DNA from 2 places in the Brevundimonas sp. 'scallop' genome. Region 2 is predicted to be linked to the other one. Evidence: predicted binding sites of a transcription regulator. Region 2 holds the regulator's gene; the other holds the start of a gene.
The links. Region 2 encodes LexA, which represses DNA repair genes until DNA is damaged. Its sites were predicted from a motif close to ATGTTCNCNANNTGTTCT; they were not measured.

Region 1 (5,672 bases), 1.2 Mb from region 2:
GATCAGGGCAGCGTGCAGCATATCGGCTCCCAGGCGCTGGAAATGGCCGACCATCTGCTGCGGGCGGCGACCCTGCCGCAGGCGACGCAGAACGCGGTCTATGCCGACGTCTTCGGCCTGTTCGTCGTGCAGCATTCGCCGGCGATCGGCTGGCTGCTGCTAATCGTGGGGGGGCTTGCGACGGCCTTCGCCGCCTGGGGCGCGCGCCATGCGACGGGCTTGAGAGCCATGCCGGTCGTGCGGGGCGCGGCGGACGGACTGTGGCTGTTGGCCAGTGCGATGGTGGTGGGACAGGCGGTGCGCGTCCTGGCCGGGCCGATCGGCCGTCGCGTGGATTCGGCCGACCCCTATTACACCTTGCTGCGTCGCCTGCCGGTTCTCGAAATCGCCGTGGGTCTGTCAATGCTCGCCCTGATTCTGATGCTGACCGCGGGGCGACGCCTGCTGGGCCGATGGGGCGCAGCTGGAGCGATACTGGCCGCATTCGCGATGGCAGCGGCGCTGGGTGGTTTCAGCCTGCCGGTCCTGGGGGCGACGGTGATCGCCCTGGCGCTCAGCCTGACGCGGCCGAGGCCGCAGGACGCAGACGCCGTCTGGGGCGGCTGGCTGGGGCTGATCGTCCTGCTTCTGGCCTTGGGCGCGGGAGTGCAGGCGGCGGCGCCGGAAGCCGCTTTCCTGCTGCTTTGGCCCTGTCTGATCGCCGCCCTGGCGGCCGCGTCGACGGCGGTGATCGGCGCCCGCTTCGGGTCGTGGGCGTCCTCCGCCCCCGCCGTCGTCGCCACAGCGCTGGTCGGCGGGTGGTTGCTGGTTCAGGGGCACGGCGTCTTCCTGGGCGTCGGCATGGACATGCCCGGCGCGGTGGGGCCGATCGCCCTGATGATCGCGATGCTGGTCTGCCCGCTGGCGCCCGGCGCGGGGCGGGCCTTGCCGATCTTCGCCGCCGCCAGCCTGGCGCTGGCTGTTGCAGTCGCCGTGGGGGCCAGGTTAGTCGCTTGATCCGGATGCGTTTCGCAGTCGTCCGAGCGATGAAACCGGGCTAAGCATACCGCTGCTGTTTCTCGGGGCCTCGGCGCGTTTGTACCATCTTCACGTCAATCCGTTCACCGTCCTGTCGCTAGCGATAGCGATCTTGGGCGCGTGGACGGCTCTGGATCTGTTCAACCGAACGCGCGACCAGATGGGCGCGACGCGGTTGCGATGGCTGGGCGTTGCGGCCCTGGCGCTTGGCGTCAGCATCTGGTCGATGCATTTCATCGCCATGCTGGGTTTCGAAGTCGAAGGCCCCGTCGTCTATGATCCCGGCCTGACGCTGGTGTCGTTCCTGCTGGCGACGGCCGGCACGGCGGCGGCCTTCCTGGCGGCGGGCACAGCGCAGGCCAGCCCCTTGCGGCTAGCGCCGGCGGCCCTGCTGATGGGCGGATCCATCGTCGCCATGCACTATGTCGGGATGGCGGCGATGCGGATGAATGCCGTCCTGAGTTACCAGCCCGTGCTGGTCGCCCTGTCGGTGGTCGTCGCGGTCGCCGCCGCCTATGCCGCCCTGATCGCCGCCCGTCAGGAGCGGGACTTGGCCTGGCGCGCGGTCGCCGCTGTGATCCTGGGTCTGGCCATCGTCTCCATGCACCATGTCGGCATGGCGGCCCTGATCCTGAGCCCGATCGCCGACGCAGGGCCCGTGGAGGGCGGGGCGTCGCCGGTCGTATTGGCGGTCGCGGTGACGACTGGGGCGGTGACCTTGCTGTTTCTCGCGCTCGGCGCCTCGATCGTGGATCAGCGGGCCAATGTCCTGTCGGCCGTGGACGCCGGTGGCGTCGGCTTCTGGGAAGCAACCCTGCCGATGAAGACGACGATGATGTCGCGCCGTGCGCGCGAAATCCTGTCGATCGATGCGTCCAGCCGTCTGGGCGCCACGGAGATCGGCGACCGGCTGTCGCCAGACGATCTGCCGTTGCACCGCCAGGCGTTAGAGCGCGCCATGGCGGGCGAGAGTGAATATGATCAGGAATGGCGGCTGCCAGCCTCGGGTCGCTGGGTCCATCTGCGAGGACGCCTGATCCGCAGCCGTTCGGGCCGCCCGATCAAGATGTCAGGGGTCATCACCGACATTACCGACCGCCACGAGGCTTTCGCAGCCCTAGCCGACAGCGAACGCTTGCAGCGATTGCTGATCAACGAGCTGAATCACCGGGTGAAGAACACCCTGGCCACCGTGCAGTCCATCGCCCACCAGACGGCGCGACGCACGCCGGATGTCGCCACCTTCACCGCATTGTTCGAGGCGCGGCTGCTGGCGCTGTCCAATACGCAAAATTTGCTGACGGCGGCGAATTGGGAGCGTGTCGATCTGCGCGCCATGCTGGTTCAGGAACTGGCGCCCTATGCCGAGGAACAGGTTCGACTGACTGGTCCGGCCGTCGATCTGAACGCGCAGCAGACCTTGGGCATGGGGATGGTCTTTCACGAACTGGCGGTGAACGCCGCCAAATACGGGGCGCTGTCGAATGCTTCGGGCTGCGTACGGGTGGATTGGTCCGTGGCGGACGGCCATTTGCTGCTGGATTGGGTTGAAAGCGGCGGTCCGACAGTCTCGTCGCCCAAACGCAAGGGTTTCGGTTCGGTGCTGATCAACTCGACCATCAACCGTTCGCTGCAAGGGTCTGCGGTCATGACCTACGAACCAGAAGGCGCCAGCTTCAGCCTACGCCTTCCGCTTTAGCCTGCGTCAAAAACGGTCGTAGACCTTTGGTGTTCTTGTTTTGATCAATGAGAACATCTTGTGAACCGGAACAAACCATGCACATAGTCCGCCTCACGAAACGGGGGCGGGTCCAGGCGGGTCTCTCCCAAGCTGAATGACGGGAATCATGGCAAGGGAGACGAAGGCAATGGTTTCACAGGCGGCACTCAAATTGGTGGGCAAGGACGACGGCGACAAGCAACGCGCCCTGGAGGCGGCGATCGCGCAGATCGATCGCGCCTTCGGCAAGGGCTCGGTGATGAAACTGGGCAAGGCAGGCGTGGTCGCCGAGATCGATAGCGTCTCGACCGGATCGCTGGGCCTGGACATGGCGCTGGGCATCGGCGGTCTGCCGGTCGGGCGGGTGATCGAGGTGTTCGGTCCTGAATCGTCCGGCAAGACGACCCTGGCCCTGCACACCGTCGCCGAAGTTCAGAAGAAGGGCGGGGTCGCCGCCTTCGTCGACGCCGAACATGCGCTGGATCCGGTCTACGCCCAGAAGCTGGGCGTCAATCTGGATGATCTTCTGGTGTCGCAGCCGGACACCGGCGAGCAGGCGCTGGAGATCGTAGATACGCTGGTCCGGTCGGGCGCCGTAGATATTGTGGTCGTGGACTCCGTCGCGGCCCTGACGCCGCGCGCCGAGATCGAGGGCGAGATGGGCGACAGCCTCCCGGGCCTTCAGGCGCGCCTGATGAGCCAGGCGCTGCGCAAGCTGACAGCCTCGATCTCCAAGTCGAAATGCATCGTGCTGTTCATCAACCAGATCCGCCACAAGATCGGCGTCATGTATGGTTCGCCCGAGACGACGACGGGCGGCAATGCGCTGAAGTTCTACGCCTCAGTGCGTCTGGACATCCGCCGCACCGGCGCGATCAAGAACCGTGACGAGGTGGTCGGCAACACCACCCGGGTCAAGGTGGTCAAGAACAAGGTCGCCCCGCCGTTCCGCGAGGTCATCTTCGACATCATGTACGGCGAGGGCATCTCCAAACTGGGCGAAGTCATTGACCTGGGCGTCAAGGCCGGCATCATCGAGAAGTCGGGCAGCTGGTTCAGTTATGACTCCACCCGGATCGGTCAGGGCCGCGAGAATGTGCGCGAGTTCCTGAAACAGAATCCCGACATCGCGGCCTCGATCGAAAAGGCCGTGCGCGCCTCGACCAACAAGATCGCCGACGAACTGCTGGGCACGCCCGAGCCGGACGAAGGCCAGGACCTGGAAGGCTGACGCCAGCCTCCGAGGCTGGGCGGACTTTCAGAGTTTGTCCCGGTCTCGGTCCGGTCTTTTCACCGCTACTCCGTCGCCCCTAGCGACCCGCCACCGACCCCGCGAAGGGCGGCGGAGCGACCCGCTCGACCTCGTGTCGGGCGGGTTTTTTTCGTGCCTGGGGGGAGATTGTGATTGGCCCAGGGCCGCGCAATAACGATGGCCATGCGAAATCGCTTTGGGTGTCTGGCTTTGCTCGCCCTCTTGGTATGCGAGCCTCTCGCAGGTTGGCAGACCTACCAGTACGTCTGGTATCAAAGCCTCTTGCCTCATGGCGTCGAGGCAAGATGGATCGAATATCGGAAGCAAGCGGCTTGGGGCTTCGGACCCGGCGCCGACGAGGTCGGACTGATCATATATCGGTTGGAGAAGGCTTCGCTTTCAAAGATCGAAGAAGGAGGATTGGCTTATCTGTCTGACGCTTCTGAAGTTCCGATGCTGATGAGTGCATCTCAGCGGAAGGCGAATGAGCGTCGAACCTACTGGGACTGGAAGCGCACTCCGATCGTTCCATTGTGGTCTAGACATGGGGAGCATAACTGCGGCCGAGAGCCCGGCATCGGGGCCTTCCTGGATCGCAATGATTTCCGCTGCAAACTCGATCCGAAAACCGTGTCGCGGGTCAATGCCATCATAAGTTCTGACAACGCGTTTTACGCCCATGGGCGAGGTGGGAGCGTCGTCATCGTGGCTCCGGCTGAGAAACGCGTGATCCTAGCGTACAGCGGCTAGCTACGCCTTTTAAACGAAAACGGGCGACCCGAAGGCCGCCCGTTCCATCGTCTGTGGATGTCCGCTGCCGATCAGGCGGCGGCCTTCTCCGGGGCGAACTTGCCGTAGAAGGTCTCGTTCTTCGCCGCCATGTCGCGGAGCAAGCCGGGCACCTTGAAGCGGTCGCCATACGTCGCGGCCAGGCGGTCTGCGGTTTCGACGAACCTGGCCAGGCCGATGCCGTCGATCATGCTGATCGGACCGCCGGTCCAGGGCGCGAAGCCCCAGCCAAGGATGGCGCCCAGATCGGCCTCGCGCGGATCGTCGATGACGCCCTCTTCCCAGCAGCGGGCCACTTCGACGGCCTGGCGATACAGCAGGCGCGTCTTCAGCTCGTCGATCTGAGCGAAGGCAGTCGGCTCTTCCGGCTGGTCGATGCCCTTGGTGGTCGGGGCCAGTTCGCCCAGACCCTTCCAGATCGTCTTGGGCTTCTGATCGTAATCGTAGAAGCCCTTGCCGTTCTTGCGACCGAAGCGCCCGCCCTCGACCATCTTGGCGACGATGTCGGCCCCTTCCGACGGGACGTATTTGTCGCCCAGATCCAGCGCCGTCTGTTTGGCGATCTTGTAGGACAGGTCCAGGGCGACGTCGTCGTGCATCTCCAGCGGGCCGCGCGGCATGCCGGTCATGCGGCCGATGTTGTCGATCAGAGCGGGGCCGTAGCCCTCTTCCAGCATCGCCATGCCCTCCATCAGGAAGGTGGAGAAGCAGCGCGAGGTGTAGAAACCACGGCTGTCGTTGACGACGATCGGCGTCTTCTTGATCTTCAGCACATAGTCCAGCGCCTTGGCGATGGCCGCCTGACCCGTCTTTTCGCCCAGGATGATCTCGACCAGCATCATCTTGTCGACGGGCGAGAAGAAGTGGATGCCGATGAAGTCTTCGGGCCGCACC
Region 2 (5,672 bases):
CAAAGGCCTTGAGCTCGGCTTCCAGCGCGAAGACGTCCCACGATTGGAACAGGGACAGCCGCTCACGCAGGCGGGTGAGGCGCTCCAAGGTTTCACCCGACAATAGCGCCTTCGCCTTGTCGTCCAGGATCAGCGGACGGGATTTCAGAACGAAGGTGGTTTGGTCGGCCAGATCGAGGATCGTCTTGGCGCGATCCTTGACGAAAGGCATGGCGCGCTGAAGCCGGGCTTCGTCCGCCTCTGCGAGGGCGTGGCCCTTCTGCAGGTGCGCATCCAGCGTCAGCTTGGCGAGCCGCTCGTCGTCGGCGAGGCGCAGCCAGTGCGAATTGACATGGGCCAGCTTGTCGAAGTCCAGGCGGGCCGGCGCCTTGCCGATGCCGGCGAGGTCGAACCATTCGATGGCCTGGGCGTCGCTGAACAGTTCGTCGTCGCCGTGGGACCAGCCCAGGCGAGCCAGATAGTTGCGCATGGCCTCGGGCAAGTAGCCCATCTCGGCGTATTCATGCACCGCCTGGGCGCCGTGACGCTTCGACAGCTTGGCGCCGTCCGGTCCGTGGATCAGGGGGATGTGGGCGAAGGTCGGACGGGTCCAGCCCAGCGCATCGTAGATTAGGCTCTGGCGCGCGGCGTTGTTCAGATGGTCGTCGCCGCGAATGACGTGGGTCACGCCCATGTCGTGGTCGTCCACGACGACGGCGAGATTATAGGTCGGCGCGCCGTCCGAACGCAGCAGCACCAGATCGTCCAGGTCGTCGGTGGACCAGTTCACGTCGCCCTGGACCTCATCGGCCACCGTGACCGTCGTCGCCTTTGGCCGACGGAAGCGCACGACGTGCGGCGAGGCCAGATCGTCGACGGTCGGCTCGCGGTCGCGCCAGGGCGATTCGAAAGTGCGCTTTTCGGCCTTGGCCTCGTCACGCAGACGACCGGTCTCCTCGGCCGAGGTGAAGTCGCGGTAGGCGTGGCCGGTTTCGAGCAGTTGATCGACCACCTCGCGGTGGCGGTCGGCCCGGCTGAACTGGAACACCGGCTCGTCGTCGGCGAACAGCTCCAGCCAGCTCAGGCCGTCGAAAATGGCCTTCACCGCCTCATCCGTCGAGCGTTCACGGTCGGTGTCCTCGACCCGGATCAGGAAACGTCCAGCGTGTCTCTTGGCGTACAGCCAGTTGAACAAAGCGGTTCTCGCTCCGCCGATATGCAGATAGCCTGTCGGCGAGGGGGCGAAGCGGGTGACGACAGTCGAGGAAGGTGAGGTCATGGGGGAGGGGTCCGTAAGCGACGCCCTTATACGCCCCGATGCGGCAAAACCCACCCCTGCTGCGCGATTGCGCGCCTGGCTGCACGCCGAGGTCGCCGCCCAGACCCTGAGATGGCGGCTATGGGCGCCGGTCGCATTCGGCGCGGGCGGAGGGGTCTATTTCGCCCTGCGAGCCGAGCCGGTCTTGTGGCCCTTGGTGCTGGGGGCCGCCTTGACCTTTGGGCTGTGGGTCGTGGCGCGTAGGCGCGGCTGGTCGCGGCGTCTGACTTGGCTGCTGTTGATGGTGGCCTGCGTTTCAGGTGGGCTGGCGGCGGCGAAGGTGCGCACCGAAGCCGTCGCCGCGCCGATCGCGCCCGTGCTCAGCGAACCGACCGTGATCGAAGCCTGGGTCGTCGATGTCGACAGCCCGGGGCAGCGAGGCGCGCGGGTCGTGATTGCGCCGGTCTGGATCCGCGGACTGATGCCAGATCAGACGCCGGTGCGCTTGCGAGCGACGGTGCGGGGCCACCCTCCACGGCCCGGCGAAGCGATCCGCCTGTTCGCCATTCTGGATCCGCCGCCTGCGCCGGCCAGCCCCGGCGCCTACGACTTCGGCCGCAACGCTTTTTTCCAAGGCATGGGCGGCGTGGCGTTCGCGTTGGGTGAAACGCGTACGGCCGATCTGGCGCCGCCGCCGTGGCGACTTCGACTTGAAATGGCGGTCAACGGCGCCCGCTTCGCACTGGCCGAGAGGATCGTCGCGCGGCTCGGCGAACGGACCGGCGGGATCGCCGCCGCCATGACCACCAGCCATGAAACCTGGATCAGTCAGGAGGATATGGATGTGATGCGCGATTCCGGCCTGGCGCACATCCTGTCGGTGTCAGGGCTGCATATGGCCATCGTCGGCGGGTTCGTCTTCTTCGCCGTGCGGCTGGGCGTCGCGGCCTGGCCCTGGTTGGCCCTGCGGGTTCACGGTAAGAAGGTCGCGGCCTTGGCGGGCCTGACGGCGGTCGGGGTCTATCTGGTGGTGTCGGGCGCGCCGCCGCCGGCCGAGCGGGCGGCGATCACCGCCTCCATCGCCTTTCTGGCCATCCTGCTGGATCGACAGGCGGTGACCATGCATGGCCTGGCTGTGGCGGCCTTTATCGTTCTGGCGATACAGCCTGAAGCCATCGTCACCCCGGGTTTCCAGATGTCGTTCGCGGCGACGGCGGCCTTGGTCGCCCTGGTCGAGGCCTGGCCGAAGCGCCCGCGCGAAATATCCGCGCCCTGGCCAATCCTGGCAGTCCAACGGCTAGGCGGTTGGTTGACGGCGGCTGTGGCGGCCAGCGTCGTCGCAGGATTGGCGACGGGACCGTTCGCCATGCAGCATTTCAACCGCACCGCCATGTACGGACTGCTGGCCAATCTCGGCACGTCGCCCGTGGCGGACTTCATCCTGATGCCGGCGCTGGCCTTGGGCGCAGCGCTTGAGCCCTTGGGGCTGGGGGGACCGTTCCTGACGGTCGCGGGATGGGGCGTGGACCTGATGTTGGCGATCGGCGCCTGGACGGCGGGATTGCCCGGCGCGGTCAAAACGGTCGCCAGCGCGCCCAACCATGTCCTGCCGGTCGCCTTTCTGGGCGTATTGTTCGTCTGTCTGTGGCAGGGCCGCCTGCGATGGTTGGGGCTGCCCTTCGCAGCCGCCGTCCTGATCTGGCCGCGTGCGCCGACGCCGGACCTCTGGATTGGCGATGGTGGAACAAACGCCGCCTTTCACCGTGACGAGGATGCCGTCGTCGTACGACCTGGCGTGCGTGAGTTTGCGGTGGATCTCTGGTCGCGACGACGAGGGCTGATCATGACGGATCGATCAGAAGCGGGCTGGGTCTGCGACCGTTTCTCCTGTCTGCCGGATACTAATGAGGCTGGTCCCGTGGCGATTTGGTGGGGGCGAAAGTCGCCGAGCTCAGATCAGATGGAGGCGTTATGCCGCGCAGCGCCCGTCGTCAGTATCCGCGCCGTCGTCTCGTCGATCCCAAGCGCCTGTCAGGATCGACTTGTCTTGGACAGCGTGGATTTTGCGCGAGGCGGGGCAGTGGAGTTGTGGCGCGTCCGTTCGGGCGAGCCGAATCGATGGCGCGCGGTGTGGACGGCCGACGTTCGCGGCGACCGCCCTTGGACGCGTCAGTCTGATCCTGACGTCAGTGATACCGGCGCATGAGGCCGACCAGCTTGCCCTGAACCGCGACCTGATCCGAGCCGTAAATCTTGGTTTCATAGTTGCGGTTGGCAGGTTCCAGCGCGATCGAGGCGCCCTTCTTGCGAAGGCGTTTCAGCGTCGCCTGCTCGCCCTCGACCAGAGCCACCACGATCTCGCCGGAGGCAGCGCTGTCGGTCGATTTGATCACCACCATGTCGCCGTTCAGGATGCCGGCCTCGATCATGGAGTCGCCTTCGATCTCCAGCAGGTAGTGCTCGCCAGAGCCCAGCATGGACTCCGGAACCGGATACCGGGCGGTTTCATGCTCGATCGCATCGATCGGCGTGCCGGCGGCGATCTTGCCCATCAGCGGCAACTCGCGGGTGTCGTTGGCCGCCATCGGAGCCGCAGGTCGGACACCGCCGCCGCCCTCGATGACGTCGGGCTTGAATCCGGCGCGACCGCGCGGCGCGCCGGCCGTCGCCTGTTCGGGAAGTTTTGTGACTTCCAACGCGCGGGCGCGGTGAGCGAGACGGCGGATGAAGCCGCGCTCCTCCAGCGCCGTGATCAGCCGGTGAATGCCGGACTTGGAGGCCAGATCGAGCGCCTCCTTCATCTCGTCGAACGAAGGGGAGACGCCGGTCTCCTGGATGCGTTCGTGGATGAACATCAGCAGTTCGTGCTGTTTGCGCGTGAGCATCGCCAAGCCCTCATGCGCCCGCCGACGAATCGGAACGGGCCGTGAACATTTGTCGATGTTCTGTAAGTGTTCCTTGCTAATGTCAACTTAACGGCGAGGCTTGCCGCCGCGTCTCGGCTCAAACGGCCAGCAATTGACGGGTGGCCGCCTCGACATCGGCCTGCCGCATCAGGCTCTCGCCGACCAGGATCGCTTGGGCATGGGCAGCCGAGACGCGCGCCACGTCGTCGGGCGTGAAGATGCCGCTCTCCGCAACCAGCAGAGCCCGAACGGGGCTCAGCATGGACAGCCGCTCCGTGGTTTCCAGATCGACCTCGAATGTACGCAGGGAGCGATTATTGACCCCCACCAGATCGCCGCCGAGCGCACAGGCGCGCGCCATTTCTTCCTCGTCGTGGGTCTCGATGAGCGCGTCCATGTCAAAGCGTTCGGCTTCCGAAAGCAGCTCGGCGGCCAACCGGTCATCGACCATGGCTAAGATGATCAGGATGCAGTCGGCGCCCAGGGCGCGGCTTTCGGCGACCTGCCAAGGATCGACCAAGAAATCCTTGCGCAGGCAAGGCAGGGCGACGGCCTGGCGGGCCTGGCCCAGATAGGCGTCGTCGCCCTGGAAGCTGGGGGCATCGGTCAGCACCGACAGACAGGCCGCGCCGCCGGCCTCATAGGCGCGGGCCAGGGCCGGCGGATCGAAATCGGGCCGGATCAGGCCCTTGGACGGACTGGCCTTCTTGATCTCGGCGATCAGGGCGGGACGACCGGTTTCCTCTCCGACCCGCTCCAAAGCGGCGCGAAAGCCGCGCGGGGCCGATGCGGCGCGGGCCAGGGCTTCGATCGCGTCCTGCGAGGTGGCAGCCTTGCGGGCGGCGACGTCCTTGCGCTTGTAGGCGGCGATACGGTCCAGAACGTCGGTCATGCGGGCTCTTCGCTTTCCAGCGGCGTGGAAGTGATGCGGGCCAGGCGATCCAGTGCCTCGGCGGCTCGACCGTCGTCGATTGCGGCAGCGGCGAGCGCGGCGCCGTCGGCCAGATCGGCCGCGCGATCGGACACCACGAGGGCGGCGGCGGCGTTCAGCAGCACGATGTCGCGGTAGGGTCCGGCCGCGCCGGCCAGAAGCGCGCGCAGGGCGACGGCGTTCTCCTCGGCGTCGCCGCCGCGAATGTCTGCGATAGAGGCCTGCGGCAGGCCGGCGTCCTCGGGCGTGATTTGGAAGCGACGAACCGCGCCATCCTTCCATTCGGCGACGTCCGTAGGGCCGGAAGTCGCCAGTTCGTCCAGGCCTTGGCCGTGAACGGTCCAGGCCCGGGTGGCGCCAAGCCGGCCCAGCACCTCGGCCAGCGGCTCCAGCAGGCGCGGATCATAGACGCCCATGACCTGTCGTTTTGCAGACGCCGGGTTCGAAAGCGGTCCCAACAGGTTGAAGACGGTGCGAAAACCGATCTCGGCTCGCACCGGCCCGACATGACGCATCGCCCCGTGATAGGCGGGCGCGAACAGGAAGCAGATACCGGCCTCATCCAGCGCCTTCTTCTGCTGCGCCTGCGACGCCATCA

Region 1: a site for LexA is predicted at 2,767-2,784, ahead of recA (recombinase RecA). Genes of this name have one in related genera too.

What each region holds. Positions count from the first base shown of each region.
Region 1 covers NZ_CP039382.1:579,622-585,293, forward strand. Annotated here, with positions in the region: gene E4341_RS02800 (M20/M25/M40 family metallo-hydrolase) at 1-996, shown strand, start outside; gene E4341_RS02805 (MHYT domain-containing protein) at 1,076-2,716, shown strand; gene recA (recombinase RecA) at 2,886-3,968, shown strand; gene E4341_RS02815 (hypothetical protein) at 4,143-4,739, shown strand; gene E4341_RS02820 (3-hydroxyacyl-CoA dehydrogenase NAD-binding domain-containing protein) at 4,811-5,672, opposite strand, start outside.
Region 2 covers NZ_CP039382.1:1,771,491-1,777,162, forward strand. Annotated here, with positions in the region: gene gltX (glutamate--tRNA ligase) at 1-1,258, opposite strand, end outside; gene E4341_RS08765 (ComEC/Rec2 family competence protein) at 1,257-3,443, shown strand; gene lexA (transcriptional repressor LexA) at 3,424-4,122, opposite strand; gene trpC (indole-3-glycerol phosphate synthase TrpC) at 4,241-5,035, opposite strand; gene trpD (anthranilate phosphoribosyltransferase) at 5,032-5,672, opposite strand, start outside.